Regions from separate parts of the Phycicoccus duodecadis genome, predicted to be linked through region 1. Evidence: predicted binding sites of a transcription regulator. Region 1 holds the regulator's gene; each other region holds the start of a gene.
The links. The regulator LexA, encoded in region 1, represses DNA repair genes until DNA is damaged. The targets are predictions, from matches to a motif close to TCGAACANNTGTTCGA.
Positions count from the first base shown of each region.

Region 2: the regulator LexA is predicted to act here: its motif matches at 3,461-3,476, upstream of ATL31_RS09100 (HNH endonuclease signature motif containing protein).
Region 3: the regulator LexA is predicted to act here: its motif matches at 1,431-1,446, upstream of ATL31_RS02220 (HNH endonuclease signature motif containing protein).

Region 1 is NZ_PJNE01000001.1:617,091-622,847, reverse strand. It holds gene ATL31_RS02825 (RimK family alpha-L-glutamate ligase) at 1-1,056, opposite strand, end outside; gene ATL31_RS02820 (ATP-dependent zinc protease family protein) at 1,083-1,595, shown strand; gene ATL31_RS02815 (succinylglutamate desuccinylase/aspartoacylase family protein) at 1,595-2,560, shown strand; gene lexA (transcriptional repressor LexA) at 2,684-3,409, opposite strand; gene ATL31_RS02805 (LysM peptidoglycan-binding domain-containing protein) at 3,629-4,075, shown strand; gene ATL31_RS02800 (hypothetical protein) at 4,741-5,325, shown strand; gene ATL31_RS02795 (cobalamin-binding protein) at 5,349-5,757, shown strand, end outside.
Region 2 is NZ_PJNE01000001.1:1,943,574-1,949,330, forward strand. It holds gene ATL31_RS09075 (hemerythrin domain-containing protein) at 1-648, shown strand, start outside; gene ATL31_RS09080 (methylated-DNA--[protein]-cysteine S-methyltransferase) at 659-1,264, opposite strand; gene ATL31_RS09085 (RNA polymerase sigma factor) at 1,261-1,758, opposite strand; gene ATL31_RS09090 (glycerophosphodiester phosphodiesterase family protein) at 1,887-2,708, shown strand; gene ATL31_RS09095 (ATP-binding protein) at 2,720-3,232, shown strand; gene ATL31_RS09100 (HNH endonuclease signature motif containing protein) at 3,490-4,944, shown strand; gene ATL31_RS09105 (DUF5926 family protein) at 4,998-5,757, shown strand, end outside.
Region 3 is NZ_PJNE01000001.1:467,814-473,570, reverse strand. It holds gene ATL31_RS02220 (HNH endonuclease signature motif containing protein) at 1-1,384, opposite strand, end outside; gene ATL31_RS02215 (RDD family protein) at 1,580-2,038, shown strand; gene ATL31_RS02210 (DUF4191 family protein) at 2,095-2,820, opposite strand; gene lipA (lipoyl synthase) at 2,880-3,905, opposite strand; gene lipB (lipoyl(octanoyl) transferase LipB) at 3,976-4,608, opposite strand; gene ATL31_RS02195 (MMPL family transporter) at 4,680-5,757, shown strand, end outside.

The DNA of each region.
Region 1 (5,757 bases):
CCCGTTCGGGTTCGGGACCACCGACGTCCCGCGGTGCAGCGTCAGCGCGGTGATGTCACGCTCGCGCAGCCCCGACGCCGCCAGTGTCTTGCCCACCAGGTCCGACGCCTCGAGCACCGCGATCTCGGCCACGCCGTAGCCCGTCGAGACCGTCAGCCGCTGGCGCACGTCGATCTCGGGGAAGGCCACCTGGTTGTCGATGTAGTCGATGATCGCGCCGGCCACGTCGAGCTTGGTCGCGGTCTCGATGCCCTCCAGGCCGGGGGAGGAGTTGACCTCCATCACGAGCGGGCCCTCGGCGCCCTCGAGCATGTCGACGCCGGCCACCCGCAGGCCCATGATCTGGGCCGAGCGCACCGCCGCCTTCTCGAACTCGGGGTCGAGCTCGACCGGTTCGACCGACCCGCCCCGGTGCACGTTCGAGCGGAACTCGTCGCCCTTGGCCACGCGGCGCATCGCCGCCACCACGCGGTCGCCGACGACCAGCGCCCGGATGTCGCGCCCCTTGCTCTCGCTGACGAAGTGCTGGATGAGCACGTTCTGCCGGGTCGAGTGCAGCGTCTCGATGATCGCCTCGGCCACCTTGATCGTCGGCGCCAGGATCACCCCGATGCCCTGGGTGCCCTCGAGCAGCTTGATGACCACCGGCGCGCCGCCGACCCGCTCGATGGCCGCGATGACGTCGGCCCGGTCGCGCACGAACGTCGTCGGCGGCATCCCGATGTGGTGGCGCGACAGGATCTGGGTGGCGCGCAGCTTGTCCCGCGAGTTCGCGATGCCCCACGAGGTGCTCGGCGTGTAGACGTCCATCTGCTCGAACTGGCGCACCACCGCGGTGCCGAAGTACGTGACGGAGTTGCCGATCCGCGGCAGGATCGCGTCGTACGTCGAGAGGCGCTTGCCCCGGAACTGCAGGTCGGGCTCGTCCCCGGAGAGGTCGATGCCGAACCGTAGGGTGTTCAGCACCTTGACGGTGTGGCCCCGGTCGGCGGCGGCGGTGCGCAGGCGCTGCGTACTGTACGAGCGAGGTGCGCGGGAGAGGATCGCGAGCTTCATGGCTTCCTGAACGGAGAGGACGGACGGTGTCGGACGGTCGTGCGGGCCCGGGCGCTGCAGCCTCGACCGACAGTCTTGCCTACACCCTCGCCGGGTGGCGCGAGTGGGTCAGCCTCCCGTCCGCGGGGGTCCCGTGGGTCAAGGCCAAGCTCGACACCGGCGCCCGCTCGTCCTCCGTGCACGCCTTCGACCTCGAGGAGCTCGAGCGCGACGGCGAGCGCTGGGTGCGCTTCACCATCCGCCCGTGGCAGCGCTCCGACGACGACGCCGTGGTGGTCGAGCGCCCGGTCCTCGACGTCCGCGACGTGCGCTCGTCCTCCGGCCACACCGAGCAGCGCCTCGTCGTCGCCCTGGACCTGACCCTGATGGGCCGCACCGTCAGCGCCGAGATGACGCTCGCCAACCGCGACGAGATGGGCTTCCGGATGCTCGTCGGCCGCGAGGCGCTGCGCCAGGGGTACGCCGTCGACCCCGGCCGTTCCTACCTCGGGGGCCGCCCGCCGCTGCGCCTGCGCCGGCGCAACCGGGGGGCCGGCTGATGGCCCGGGCGCTGCGGCCCTCGTTCGAGATCGGCAGCGTGCGGGTGCGGGCCGGGCGCGCCCAGTCGCTGGCGCTGCCCATCACCCGCCTGGTCACCGGCGCCGACGTCGACCTGCCCATCCGCGTCGTCCACGGCCGTGAGGAGGGCCCCACGGTGTGGGTCGACGCCGCCATCCACGGCGACGAGGCCGTGGGCGTCGAGGTGGTCCGCCAGGTGCTGGCCGCCCTCGACCCGAAGACGTTGCGCGGCACCCTGATCGCCGTGCCGATCGTGAACGTGCTGGGGTTCATGAACGGCAGCCGCTACCTGCCCGACCGGCGCGACCTGAACCGCTCGTTCCCCGGGGCGCCCCGCGGCTCGCTGGCGGGCCGCATCGCGCACCTGTTCATGACCCAGGTCGTCGACCAGTGCGAGGTGGGCATCGACCTGCACACCGGCTCCGACCGGCGCACCAACCTCCCGCAGATCCGCGCCGACCTCGAGGACGCGCGGACCCGCGAGCTGGCCGCCGCCTTCGCCGCGCCGGTGATGCTGCACGCCAAGGTGCGCGACGGCTCGCTGCGCCACGCCGCCCGCGAGCACGGGGCCACGGTGCTGCTCTACGAGGCGGGGGAGGCCTGGCGGATGGATGCCTGGGCCGTCGAGGCCGGGGTGCTGGGGGTGCGCCGGGTGCTGGCCGCGCTCGGGATGACCGAGCCCGTGGCCGAGGACCCGCCGGCCGCCTCCGAGGTCTCGTGGCGCAGCGGCTGGGTGCGGGCCCGCGGCACCGGGATGCTCCACCTCGAGGCCGGCCTCGGCCAGCGCGTCGAGGAGGGTCAGCGCCTCGGCGGCCTGTTCGACTCCTTCGGCAAGCGCGTGCGGCTGGTGCACGCCAACCGGGCCGGCGTCGTCATCGGGCGCACCGAGGCTCCGCTGGTGACCTCGGGCGACGCGGTCGTGCACATCGCCGAGGTCGAGGCCTGACCCGAGCCGGCCCGGCCCCGGTCATCCTGCTCCACTCCGGTCACCCCGATCCGCACCGGTCCCAGGTGACCGCTGCACCGCAGCCTGGCCGGTGCGCCACGGGCTCACCGGCCAGGCAGCGGCTCAGACGCGCCGCAGCACCGCGGTGACCTTGCCGAGGATGGTCGCGTGGTCGCCGTCGATGGGGTCGAAGGCCTGGTTGTGCGGCATCAGCCACACCTTGCCGTCCTTGCGCTTGAACGTCTTGACGGTGGCCTCGTTGTCGAGCATGGCCGCCACGATGTCGCCGTTGTCGGCGTTGGGCTGCTGGCGCACGACCACCCAGTCGCCGTCGCAGATGGCGGCGTCGATCATCGAGTCGCCGACCACCTTCAGCAGGAACAGCGAGCCCTCGCCCACGATCTGCCGGGGCAGCGGGAAGACGTCGTCGACGACCTCCTCGGCCGTGATCGGCACACCGGCGGCGATGCGGCCGAGCACCGGCACGTAGGTGGCCTCGGGGCGGTCGTCGTGGATGCCGGTGACGTCGACGTCGTCGTGCTCGACCTCGGCGCTGCGCCGGTAGCCGCCCTCGTCGGCGGTGTCGGGGGAGAGGACCTCGATGGCACGCGGCCGGTTGGGGTCGCGGCGCAGGTAGCCCTTGCGCTCGAGCGCGGACAGCTGGTGCGCGACCGAGCTGGGGGAGGTGAGCCCGACGGCCTCGCCGATCTCGCGCATGCTCGGCGGGTAGCCGCGACGGTCGATGGCGTTGCGGATCACCTCGAGGACCTTGCGCTGGCGGTGCGTGAGCTCCCCGCCGTCGCCCCGGTCGGGCATCTCGTGGATGTCGGCGTTCCTCGGACGTGCCATCTCGACCCTTTCGCTGCGTCCGGGGCCCCAGGAGCGCCCGGATCGGGGTGTTATCGCAGGTCAGCCGGCTTGTCGGTGCTCATGTGCAGGCTGGTGCGCATGAGAACAGCCTACGCGGTTCGTACAGGGGATTCAAACATTCTTACGACGCGTGTCTTGAACCGGTCGAACATCCGTGCTACAACTCGTACAGACGTTCTATCGAACAACGGTTCGACGGTGGCACTGGCCGCTGGGATGGAGGACATGATGAGTGCGATCGCCTGGGAGCCCACCGAGGGCTTCGTCCACCCGCTGCCGCAGGGGCCCCGGCTCGTCGTCGTGCGGGGCGGCGCCGGTCCTGCTGCCGGCGTGTCCGAGGGCGGCGTGTCCGAGGGCGGCGTGTCCGAGGGCTTGCGCCTCACGGCCCGCGGCCGTCTCGCCCTGCTCGTGCTGGCCGCGCTCGTGGTGGCCGCCGTCCTGGGTTTCGGGGGCGTCGGCGATGCCGGCGCCGTCACCGCTGAGCACGCGGTCACCGTCGGCGCCGGGCAGACCCTGTCCGAGGTCGCCGCGGCCGAGCTCCCGGGCCTGTCCGTCAGCCAGGGCGTCCTCGCCATCCAGCTGGCCAACAGGCTGAGCACGGCCCAGGTCAGCGCCGGCCAGCGGCTCGTCATCCCCCGCGGCTGACCCGCCGGCGTCGGGCTGGCAGCCCCGTCGGCCCCCCTCGTCCGAGTCCCTCGACCCGACTCAGGACGCCGAAGGGCGTCACCTCCGTGCAGGAGGGGTGACGCCCTTCGTGCTGTCCGTGGCGGCCTCCGCCGACCTGTCCCTTTGCTGCCACACCCTGCCCCCATCGACCGAACGGCCGAGGGGGGATGGCCCGTCCTGTCGGAGTCCGGCGCTGGACGACCGAGAGGGCGTGCTCAGCGCTGTCCACCGCGCGGGCGCGCCACGAAACTCCCTACATGCAGCCCCGCCGGCGGAGCACCTACCGCGCCACGCACCACCCGGTCGTCCACTGTGGCGGCTCGGGCCGGTGGCTGTGGACGTGTGGGTGCGGAGCCCGGGGTATCGCATCCTCCGGAGGCTGGCACCACGCGTTTACGGCAGCGCTCGTGCACCAGAGCCTGAGTCCGGGGGAGTAGGCGTGCGGCCCGGGGGCAACAGAGGGTCCCCGGGTCGCACGCCTCGTCCCCGTCCACACTCGCCGGACGGGGGCGACGCATCGCAGGGGCGCGGGCCCACCCTGGCTGGGGGTGGCGGGCTCGCGCAGCGTCATGCCCGGGAACAGAAGTCTCGACGGCGTCGTTCTGCAGTGGTGTAATGAAGTAATCACTGCAAAGGAGAACGACATGCGCCCAGGACACCGACCCGACGACGACACCCGCGAGCACGGCGCCGGCCGCCCCGGCCGGGGCCGTCGCGGCGGCTGGCAGCAGGGCGACCTGCCGCCGGCCGACGACGCCCCGGACTGGTTCGCCGGCCGCCTGCCTGACGGCTGGTTCGACGCGCTCGACGTCACCGTCGACCGCGAGGAGATCGTGGTCGTCGGCACCCTCTCGGGGGTGCCGCACGACACGGCGCCCGGCGAGGTCGAGGGCCGCATCTCGCGCTTCCGGGCCGACACCCGGGAGCAGCGGATGGCGGTCGCCCAGGAGGCCCAGGCGCGCTACGGCCGCACGGTGTCCTGGGGTGCCCGCGTGGGCGAGCACACCGCCCTGTTCACCCACCTCGCCGTGCCGGTGATGACGCGCCTGCGCCAGCCCGAGCGCGCGGTGCTCGACACCCTCGTCGACGCCGGCGTGGCCCGCTCCCGCAGCGACGCCCTGGCGTGGTCGGTCAAGCTGGTCGGCCAGCACGCCGAGGCCTGGCTCGGAGAGCTGCGCGAGGCCATGACGCACGTCGACGACCTGCGCGCCCGCGGCCCGCAGCTCTGAGACCCGGCCCCTAGGGTCGGGGGATGCGCGTCGTCAGTCTCATCCCGTCGGCCACCGAGATCCTGTTCGCGGTGGGCGCGGGCGACGAGGTGGTGGGCGTGACCTTCGAGTGCGACCACCCGGCGCAGGCGCGAGGCCGCCGGATCGTCTCGACGACGACCCTGGCCGAGGGGCTCTCGCCGCGCGAGATCGACGACGCGGTGGCCGCGGCCGTCGCGGCGGGGGAGGACCTCTACCGGCTGGATGCCGGGGCCCTGGCCGGGCTGGACGCCGACCTGGTGGTCACGCAGGACCTGTGCGCGGTGTGCGCCCTTGACGCCGCGACCGTCGACGAGGCGCTGGCCCATCTCAGCTGCCGCGCCGAGGTGCTCACCGTCGACCCGCACGACCTCGAGGGCGTGTTCGCCTCGGTGCTGAGGATCGGCGCCGCCG
Region 2 (5,757 bases), 1.3 Mb from region 1:
TTCCCCACACCGGATGCCGACGCGCCCACGCCCGCGGCCCCCGCCACGGTGCGGGGCTTCGCGCCCACCCCCGACGACGGCATCCGGCTCACCGGCACGCTGCCCTGGGACGAGGCCGCCCGCCCGCGCTACCCGGCGCCCGCGGAGGACCCCGGCTACAGCGACGCCCAGCTGGCCACGCCCCGCCACCTCGTCGACGTGCACGACCACCTGCGGGCCGAGCTGACCCAGGTGCGCGACATCGTCGGCCAGGTGGCCCGCGGGATGCTGGCGGTCGGCGACGCCCGCTCGGCCGTCAACACCATGACGATGCGCCAGAACCAGTGGACGCTCGGGGCGTACTGCGAGTCGTACTGCCGCATCGTGACCGGGCACCACACCCTCGAGGACGTCTCGATCTTCCCGCACCTGCGCTGGGCCGACCCCGACGCGGGCCCCGTGGTGGCACGCCTCGAGGAGGAGCACGAGGTCATCCACGACGTGCTCGACGAGGTCGACCGGGCGCTGGTGGCCCTGGTGTCGAAGGTGGAGGGCGCCATCGAGCGGTTACAGCACGTGGTCGACCTGCTCACCGACATCCTGCTGTCGCACCTGGCCTACGAGGAGCGCGAGCTGCTGCATCCCCTGGCCCGCCACGGCTTCCACTGACCCGCCGGGGTCAGGGGTGGGCGTGCCGCGCCTCGAGGGCGAGCAGGTGCTCCTTGGCGGCCGGCCCCCCCGCGTACCCGCCCACCCCGCCGGAGGCCGGCAGCACCCGGTGGCACGGCAGCGTGACGCAGAGCGGGTTGCCGCCGAGCGCGGTGCCGACCGCCCGTGCGGCCCGGTCGTGGCCGATGCGCGCCGCCAGCACGGCGTACGTGATGCGCTCGCCGTACCCGACCGTGGCCGCCAGCCCGGTCAGCACCTCGCGCTGGAAGGGTGACGCCAGGGCGAGGTCGGGCTGGACCGCGACGGTGGTCGCCCGCCCCGAGAGGTAGTCCGCGAGGGCGCGGCGCACGGTGTCGGTGGGGGCCGGATGCCGCAGCACGCGCGGGCTCACGGTGGCCGCGATGCGGGTCAGCCAGTGCGCCTCCGCGGCGTCGTCGGGGGCGTAGGCGGTGGCCACGACCCGGCCGTCGTCGCGCACGGCGAGCAGCATCCGGCCGACCGCGGTGTCGTCGACGACGTACGAGACGTCCGTGGGGGGCAGCCGCGGCGGACCGGCCAGGGGCGGGTCGAAGGCGGCGAACGGGTCGGAGGAGGTGGGCGCGGGGCGGTAAGTCATCGGAGGTCCTCGGGGTGCTGGACGTCGTGGAGGTCGAGGCGCAGGGTCGCGAGGGCGTCACTGACGAGGCGGCGGCTCATCCCCGGCGTGGTGCCCAGGGCGGCGGCGACGGCGCGATGGTCGAGGTCGCCCACGAAGCGCAGGACGACGGCGTCGCGCTGGCGCTCCGGCAGGGCCGCGACCATCCGCCAGAGGTCGCCCGACGGCGCGTCGGGGGGTGGGGCGACGGGGGCCTCGGCCAGGGCCGCGGGGTCGTCGTGCGGGACGGTGCGCCGGGCCCTGCGGTGGTGGTCCATGGCGCAGCGGTGGGTGACGGTGAGGAGCCACGAGCGCAGGTTGCGGGCGTGGGTGAGGCGGGGGTAGGCCACGAGCGCCTGGGTCCACGCCTGCTGGGCGACGTCGTCGGCGTGCACCGGGCCCACGAGACCGTGGGCGAGGCGGGCGACGTCGCGCCAGTGCTCGTCGACGAGGTGCTGGAAGGGGGGCAGGCTCACGATGGTGCAACGGTAGGGGGCCCACCGATGTGAGTGCTGTGCGCCGCGGCGACAGGGGGTGGCATCCACCGCATGTCGTGCGCACCTGCCCCCCGGGCGGGGCCCTCGAGGGGGAACAATGGTGGCCCGTGACTGCCGAGCCGCTCGCGAACGACCGTCCGCTCGTCATCGCCCACCGGGGGGCGAGCCACGAGGAGGCCGAGCACACGCTCCGGGCCTACCGCAAGGCGTTCGACCACGGCGCCGACGGCGTCGAGTGCGACGTGCGGCTCACCGCCGACCACCACCTCGTGTGCGTGCACGACAGCCGGATCGAGCGCACGTCCAACGGCTCGGGGCGGGTCTCGGCGCTCGAGCTGGCGCGGCTCGAGGAGTTCGACTGGGCGTCGTGGAAGCGGCTGGACCGCGGGGTCGAGGACGAGACCCCGGAGGCCGACCCCGAGCGCGGCCACCTGCTGACCCTGCGCCGCCTGCTCGACACCCTCGTCGAGAAGCGCCAGGAGGTCGTGACGCTCATCGAGACCAAGCACCCCACCCGGCACGGCGACGACGTCGAGAAGACCCTCGTGCAGGTCCTGCGCGCCTTCGACCTCGACCGCGGCGACCGGCCCGGCCTGCCGCACGTGCGGGTGATGTCGTTCTCGGCGCGCGCCCTGACCCGCGTGCACCGCCTGTCGCCCGGGGTGCCGCTGGTGCACCTGGTCGCCGACCGGCCCGCGAAGCTGGTCGACGGCACCCTGCCCGCCGACGTCGGCACGGTGGGGCTCGACATCCGGCTGGTGCGCCGCAAGCCCAAGGTGGTCGGCCGCTACCGCGAGCACGGGCACGGCGTGTTCGTCTGGACCGTCGACGACCCCGCCGACGTCGACCTGTGCGGCGAGCTCGGGGTCGACGCGGTCATCACGAACCGGCCCGGCATGGCCGTCGACCGGCTGGGGGTCACGAGGTAGGCTCGGGCCCCGTGACCTCGGAAGATGCCCGCCCGCTGACCGATCCCGTCGCGTTCGAGCTGCTCGACGACGACGACGGGCTCGAGGTGGCCGAGTCCTCCGGGCCCGGGGCCGACAGCATCATCTGCACGGTGCGCGTCCCGGCCGACTCGTCGTCGGTCACCGGGGTGCGCCACCAGATCGTGCAGGACCTCAGCGCGCGCGACCTGCCCGAGGACATCGTCGGCGAGGCCGAGATCGTCGCCTCCGAGCTGCTCACCAACGCCGTCCGGCACGCCCGACCGCTGTCCGACGGCACCATCCGGGTCCGCTGGAAGATCCGCGGCGAGGTCGTCGAGATCGAGGTCACCGACGGGGGCGGCAGCACGGTCCCCCGGCCGGCGCCGCGCACGGTGTGGCTCTCGTCGGGCCGCGGGCTGCGGATCGTGCGCTCGCTCGCCCACGAGTGGGGCGTCACCGAGGACCGCACCGGCAACGTCGTGTGGGCCACCCTGGGCGGCCCCAGCCGCCGCCGCGCCACCTGAAGCGTCCCGACTCCTCTCCACCCCGCCCCTCCCCCCGCCGGTCTTTTCGGGGTGACCCCGAAAAGACCGCGAGACAAGGGTTCGCAGGCGGGGTATGGTGGATGAACCCTTGCCTCGAGGTCGCCGGGAGCGCACGGGATGCCGCCGCGCCGTCCTCTCTGGTGGCAGCCGGAAGTCGGCCGAATCGGGTTCTGCTGTAGGCGAACACCTGTGGATGGCCGCTTGTCTTCGTACGCGTGTTCGGGTATCGTTTCGTCATGGACAGGGGGCGGCTCAGCAGGCGTATCGCGGCCGCGCGTGCGGAGGTCGCGGCGCTGGGGCGTGCGCTGGCCGAGCACGGTCGCGGGCTGGATGCCGTGGAGTGTTACGAGCTCGCCGGTGAGCTCCAAGGGGTGGTGAACGCCGCCGAGGGGGCCCAGGGTGTGGCGGCCGCGTTGGGGGCGCGGGTCGAGGTCCGGCTCTCGGGTGACGGGCCCGTCGAGCGGGTCCACCCGGTGGGGTACGTCGACCAGATGGCGCCCAGCCTCGTCGCTCTCGAAGCGGGCCTGACGGAGGGGCTGGCCGGGCGGAAGGTCCACCTCGGCGCAGCCCTCGGTGAGCGGTTCCCCCGGGTCCGTGACCGGGTCCTGGCCGGTGACGTGGCGGCCGCGACGGCCCACAAGGTGGTCGACGCGTGCGCGGGGCTGGACGTCGTGGCGTGCGGTCGGGTCGATGCCGAGGTGTCGGGACGGTTGGCCGACCTGGACCCGGCGCAGGTGACCGCGCACGTCCGCCGCGTCGCGACGCGGGTGGCGGCCGACCAGGTCGCCGCGCAGGTCGCGAAGACCCGCCGCACCCGGACGGTGGAGGTGCGGCCCGGGCCGGACGGCCTGACCGACGTGTACGCCCTCCTCCCCACCGCGACCGTGGCCGCGGCCTGGGCGGCGACCGAGCAGCTCGCCGGGGAGTACCGGCAGATCGACGACACCCTCACCCTGTCCGAGGCGCGGGCCGATGCGTTCGGGGACCTGCTCCTGCGCAACGTGACGGTCAGTGCCTCGGTCACCCTCGGGGTGCCGGTGGTCACCGACCGCCCAGCGCCCGAACCCGCAACCGTCGAGACCATCGAGGTCCCCTGGGCCGACGACGACACCGTCATCGACGCCTACACCGGGGAAGAGACCCGCTTCGGCGACCTCCCGCCGGAGGCGCAGCGGCTGTTCGAGACCACCACGATGACCGTCGACCCAGACCCGGGACCGGTGCTCATGGCCCAAGTCACGCCCGGGTTCGCCGTGTCCGGCACCCAGCTCGCGGGCCTCGGCTGGGTCGACGCCGCCACCGTCGCCAACCTGCTCAAGGTTCTCCCCCTGGACGTCACGCGGGCCGTGCTCGACGCCGAGACCGGCACGCTGGCGTCCCTGACCACCAGCGCCTACCGACCGAACAAGGCCATGCGCGACTTCGTGGCCACCCGCGACGGGACCTGCCGGATGTGGGGGTGCTTGAGACGCGCCGAGTACACCGACCTCGACCACACCAGACCCTGGCCCGAGGGCGTCACCTCACCGACCGACCTGGCATGCCTCTGCCGGCGGCACCACCGGCTGAAGCAACAAGGCCGCTGGCGACCCCGGCTCGACCCCGACGGCACCCTCACCTGGACCTCGCCCTCCGGCACGCGCCGCGTCACCGAACCCACCCACCGCATCCACCCACCGCCGTCGTTCTGAGGCCGGCGGTCACCGGCTCGGCCCGCCGCACCCCGGCCACTAGGGTGGCGCGCATGGGTAAGGCCTCCCGACGTCCGCGCGCAGAGCGCGCCTCCCGCCCCGCGCGCCCGAAGCCGGCGCCGTTCGAGCCTCGGCCGTTCCAGGGGCTCCCGAACGAGACCGACTGGGTCGCGATGCGCGAGATCCTCCCCGCCGCGACCGCCGTCGTGACCATCGCCTCCGAGCACGTGCCCGACGGCGCGCCCGCGGTCGCCACCGTCGCCACCGTGCTGCCGATGGCGTGGCCGGCGCTGCACCGCACCGACGGCACCGTGCTCGTCGGCACCCAGTCCGGCGGCACCAGCGGCGACGCGTCGCGCGACCTCGCGGCCCAGCTCCTGGCGGCGCTGGCCGCCGACCAGGGGGTGCCGATCACCGCCATCCCGCCGGTCACCGCCGACAGCCCGCGCCTGCAGGACGTGCTCGCGCCCGACAGCACCTTCGAGCTGACCCTGCACGAGGGCTTCGACTTCTGGGTCGACGACCAGGAGCTCGAGGGCGACGCCAAGGAGTCCCTCGAGCGGGCCAACGCCTCCATCGTCCCCACCGTCGCCCTGACCGCCCTGCCCTCGGCCTACTGGGTGCGCATCGGCGAGCGGGCCCACATCCGCCTCGTCCTGCCCGACGACGAGGACCCCGCCACCGACGCCCTGGCCCGCCTGCACGCCGCCGGCGACGACGGGCTCGGCGAGGGCACCCGCCTGCTCGGGGCCTTCCGCACCAGCGGCCTGCTCGTCCCGGTCTGGGACCTCGACCCCACCCTCGAGGCCGCTG
Region 3 (5,757 bases), 150 kb from region 1:
CGGGGTGGAGAACCGCCTGCCAGCCGGGGCGTTGTTTGATGCGGTGGTGTCGGCGGCAGAGGCAGACCAGGTTGGCTGCTGATGTCGGGCCGGTGGGCCAGGGGGTGACGTGGTCGAGGTCGCAGAAGCGGGCGGCGACGTGGCAGCCGGGGAACCGGCAGTGCCCGTCGCGGGCGCGGACCAGGGCGGCCAGGGCTTTGCCGGGCCGGTAGGTGTCGGTGGTGAGGGCGCCGTCGGGGTCGAGCAGCGCGTCGGTGAGCGGGTCACACGGGGCGAGGCCCCCGCGGGGTTCGCCCCGCGGGCGGGGTGCGGCCCGGCCGGCGCTGGTGTCGGAGGTCGGGTGCGGGGCGCTGGCATGGTCGAGCCACGCGCGGGAGACCAGGGTGGGTTCGCCGGGGCGGAGGCCGGTGACCTCGACCAGGTCGCCGGGCGCTGCCTTGCTCGCCCCAGCCTCGCTCGCGGGCGCACCGACGTCCACCAGGTCGTCCGAAGCTCCCTCGCTGGCCCTGGTCCCCCGCGCGGACCCAGCAGCTGTGGGGACCTCGGCCGCGATGGTGTGGACGATCTGGACGTCGATGGTCGCGTTCCCCGCCACCAGGTCGGTCAGGGCCTTCGCCCTCGCCCGGTCGACCCGGTCGCACACGCCGTCGGTGACGTACTGCTGCGCGAGGGCGTCGATCGCGGCCCACGCCTGGGCGGCTTCTTCGGAGGGGAAGGTGCCGTGCCAGGTGTCGACCCCGGGTTCGCCGACCCACCGTTCGAGGCGGCACTCGGACCGGGCCCGCACGGCGCGTTGGCGCACCAGGTCCGGGGAGATCCGGGCCAGCATCCGACGGACCCGGCGCCGCAGCCGCGGTCCGTCCTCGCTGCCGAAGTACTCGTGCAGACCGGCGACCACGGACGCGGCGACCTCGGCCGGTGCCTCCTCGAGCTCGGTCGCGACCACCGACGCCCGGTAGGCGTCCAACCGCCCGGCACCCATCGCGGTGTGCAACCCACGAAGCCCGGTCTCGGTGGGGGTGCCTTCAGGCCCGTCGGCGGCCATCCGGACCGCGGCCCGCACCCGCCGCTCGGCCTGCACCGCCGACACATTGAGCGTCCACGACACCATCGCGGGTGCATCAAGGGCGACGTGCCCGAGCGCCCGGTGGGTCTCGATGACCTCCCCGTCGTCGAGGACCTCGGGCTCGATCGCCGCCAGCCGCACGATCGCGGCATCCTGGGCGGCGGTCGCGGTGTCCATCACGGCCTGCAGCTCACCGAGAGCCTGCGCCCACTCCTCCTGCGACCCGCACACCTCGCCGGGGCTGAGAGCATCCGACAGCACCTGGCGCGCGACCCGCGCGGCCGACACGACATCCTGCGGACCAGTAGTCGCTGTCATCGGAAACCCCTTCCCCTGTACCACGATCTTACTCGATCACGGTGACACGAACAAGCGTTCGAGGAGACCAATCGAACTTTCTGACAACGCTTTTCCCGCCATAAGGGCAACGGAAGGTGCGGGCGTGACGGGCAGCGAGGACGGCCCACCGCGGGGCCGCGAAGGCCGTCGCCCGACCCCGCCTAGGCTGGACCCGTGACGACGCCCGCCGACCCGGACCGCGCCCGCGCAGAGGCTCTCGACCCGTCGTTCGGCCGGCGCATCGCGGCGTTCGTCGTCGACTGGGTGCTCTCGGCCCTGGTGACCTTCGTGGTCCTGCCGTACGACCTCTTGCTGGACCCTGGTCAGCGGCCGGCGATGCTCCTCGGCATCCCGCAGAGCTCATGGGTGACCCTCGGCGTCTTCGTGCTGCTCAACGTGGTGCTGGTCTCGCTCACGGGCAGCACCGTCGGCCACCGCCTGCTGGGGCTGCAGGTGTGGCAGGTGCGCCCCGGGGCGTTCCCGGTGCAGGTCGTGGTGCGCTCACTGCTGGCGGGCCTGTTCCTGCCGGGGCTGGTGCGCGCCGGCGACGGCCGCCTGCTGCACGACTACGTGGCCGGCACCCGCCTCGTGCGACCCGGCGCCGAGGACTCCCGCGACCGCCGCTCCGCGTAGGGCCCGGGGCGGCGCGGGGCCGGCCCGACCGGGCCGGCAGACCGACGACGTGAGGGTCAGCGGCCGCGCATCGCCTTGCGGTCCATGCGGGCCTTGGTGGGGTCGACGCCCTTGGGGATCGGGGGCCGGATGCCGCCGAGCGAGGTCAGGCGCTTGTTGACGACCGAGACCTCCTGCTTGCTGAGCACCGGCTTCATCCGGGTGAGCTTGCCCGCGATCTTGCGCACCGGGACCTGGCCGTCGCCGTCGCCGACGGTCCACAGGTGGACCGGGACGCCGGGGGCGACCCGCGCGACCTTCTTCTCCTCCTGCTTGAGGAGCTTGCCGACCCGGCCGACCGGGCCCTCACCGATGAGCACGACCCCGGGGCGGCCCAGCGCCCGGAACACCAGCGCCGCGCCCGCAAGGTCCTGCGCCCGGGTGCCGCGCGCGCCATCGACGGCCACCGGCTCCTGGTTCGCGTACCAGCCGCGCTTGCCCAGGCCCGTCAGAGTGGCGCCGGCCGCGCCCACCTTGCCGTCGAGCGCCTTGTACATGGCGCCGTTGCCGCGCCGGTTCATCACCACGACCGCGGCCAGGGCCGCAGCGGGGATGGCGACGAGCGCGGCGTAGATCAGCCAGCCGCCGCCGAAGATCGCGCCGATGCCGACGACGACCGCGGCCGTGAGCACGGCGGCGCCGAGCATCCACCACCCGATCTGCGGGTCGAGGGACTTGATGGCGCTGTAGGCCTGGCGGATCTCGGCGATCCGGCCGGGCTTCTTCTCGGGTGCGTCGGACACGGGGGACGGTGCTCCTGGTCGGGGGTGGTGCCGCCCGGCGGTGGCGCGGGCGCGTGCCGTCAGGATACGGCGCTGCGAGCCTTGGCCACCAACGACGCGGCCTCCTGGCGGGCCGGGTCGGACGCGGCCTGCGCGAGGTGGGCCAGGTGCTCGGGGATGGGGCGGCCCCACTTGCCCATGGCCGTGGCCCAGAGGCGTCCGGCGCGGTACGAGCTGCGGACCAGCGGGCCCGCCATGACGCCCTTGAAGCCCATGGCCTCGGCGGTGTCGGACCAGTGCACGAACTCCTCGGGCTTGACCCACCGGTCGATCGGGTGGTGGGTGGGGGAGGGGCGCAGGTACTGGGTGATGGTGAGGATGTCGCAGCCGGCCTCGTGCAGGTCGCGGATCGCCTCCTCGACCTCGTGGTCCTCCTCGCCCATCCCCAGGATGAGGTTCGACTTGGTGACCAGGCCGGCCTCGCGGGCCATCGTGATGACGCGCAGCGACTTGTCGTAGGTGAAGGCCGGGCGGATGCGCTTGAAGATGCGCGGCACGGTCTCGAGGTTGTGGGCGAACACCTCGGGGCGGGCGTCGAAGACCTGCCCGACGAGCTCGGGCTTGGCGCCGAAGTCGGGCGGGAGGATCTCGACGCCGGTGTTGGGGTTCAGCGCGTGGATCTGGCGGATGGTCTCGGCGTACAGCCCGGCCGCGCCGTCGGGGCGGTCGTCGCGCGCGACACCGGTGACGGTGGAGTACCGCAGGCCCATCGAGCGCACCGACTCGGCGACGCGGCGGGGCTCGTCGAGGTCGAGCGGCTGGGGGCGCCCGGTGGCGATGTCGCAGAAGTCGCAGCGGCGGGTGCAGGTGTCGCCGCCGATGAGGAAGGTGGCCTCGCGGTCCTCCCAGCACTCGAAGATGTTGGGACACCCCGCCTCCTGGCAGACCGTGTGCAGGCCCTGCCCCTTGACCATGGAGTGGATGGCCGTGAACTCCGGCCCCATCTTGGCGGTGGTGCGGATCCACTCCGGCTTGCGCTCGATCGGGGTCTCGGCGTTGCGCGCCTCGACCCGCAGCATCCGGCGTCCTTCGGGTGCGACAGTCACGCGTTCCAGCCTACGCCGCGGCGGCGACATCCCCCGAACCGCCCGGGGTCGCCCGGGGGCCGTGGGTGGGTCAGCCGAGGACGTCGGCCAGGTGCTTCTCGGCGTACGGCAGGACGTCCTGGACGGTGATGACGCGCCCGGCCTCCTGGGTGAGGGACGAGACGCCGGCGTCGGGGATGCCGCACGGGATGATCGCGTCGGCCCAGCCCAGCGAGGCGTCGCAGTTGAGCGCGAAGCCGTGCATCGTGACCCGCCGGCTGACCCGCACGCCGATGGCGCCCAGCTTGCGCTCGGGGCCGCGCCAGTCGGCGGGCACCCAGACGCCGCTGCGGCCGTCGACGCGGATGGTCTCGACGCCGAAGTCGCGGCAGATGCGGATCATGGCCTCCTCGAGGCGCCGCACGTGGGCCACGACGTCGATGGGGACCTCGCGCAGCCGCACGATGGGGTAGCCCACCAGCTGGCCGGGTCCGTGCCACGTGATCTTGCCGCCGCGGTCGACGTCGATGACGGGGGTGCCGTCGGTGGGGCGCTCGTGCGGCTCGGTGCGCTTGCCGGCGGTGTACACGGCGGCGTGCTCGAGCAGCAGCGTGGTGTCGTCGAGGGTGCCGTCGACCACCTGGGCGTGGACCTCGCGCTGGGTCGCCCACGCCTCCTCGTAGTCGACGAACGAGGGGGCGAAGCCGAGGTGCACGAAACGCATGGCACCACGGTACGCCGCCGCGCTGTCGAACCCCGGGGCGCGGCGTCCCCGCCCGTCCCTACGCTGAGGCCATGAGCGACGAGCCCGAGCCGCAGCCCCGCCCCCGTCGCCGCCCGCGGTGGGTGGCCGTCGGGGCCGCGGTCGTCATCCTGCTGTGGCTCGCCGTGGGCGCCGTCGGCGGCAGCGCCCAGGGGAAGCTGTCGGGCGTCCAGAGCAACGACAACGCCACCTTCCTGCCCAAGAACGCCGAGTCGACGCTGGTCTCCGAGGCCGTCGCGCGCTTCAGCGACCGCACCGAGCTGCCCTTCCTCGTGGTGGTCGAGAAGAAGGGCGGGGGCGTACTCACCGCCGCCGACGAGAAGCCCGTGCAGGCCTTCGCCGCCTCGCTGCCGGGCCTGGCCCTGCCGGCGCTCGGCCCGGGCCGCACGCTCGGCGACTACCTGGCCGGCGACGCCCCGGTACAGCCGGTGCCGTCGCAGGACGGGCAGGCCGTGCTGCTGGTCGTGCCCCTCGACGGCACCACCGGCACGGCGGCGGTCGGCGACACCACGGCCCTGGCGGAGGGTGCCACCGCCATCCGCGACGAGATCGCCCGGGTCCTGGTGCCGGCCGGGCTCACCGCCCACGTCGGCGGCCCGGGAGGGCTGATCGCCGACTTCTCGTCCGCCTTCGCCGGCATCGACGGCATCCTGCTGCTGGTCGCCCTGGTCGTCGTCCTGGTGATCCTGCTCGTGGTCTACCGCAGCCCGGTGCTGCCGGTGGCCGTGCTCGTGAGCGCGGTCCTCGGGCTGAGCGCCGCGTCGGCCGTCGTCTACCAGCTCGCGAAGCACGACGTCATCACGCTGTCCGGCCAGTCGCAGGGCATCCTCTTCATCCTCGTCGTCGGGGCCGCCACCGACTACGCCCTGCTGCTGGTCAGCCGCTTCCGCGAACGCCTGCACGACACCCCCGACTCGTGGGTGGCGCTGCGACAGGCCTGGCTCGGGGTGGTCGAGCCCATCACGGCCTCGGCCGCCACCGTCATCCTCGGCCTGCTGTGCCTCCTGCTGGCCGAGCTGCAGAGCACGTCGGGGCTGGGCCCGGTGGGTGCGCTCGGCATCGCCGGCGCGCTGCTCGCATCACTCACGTTCCTGCCGGCGGTGCTGCTGC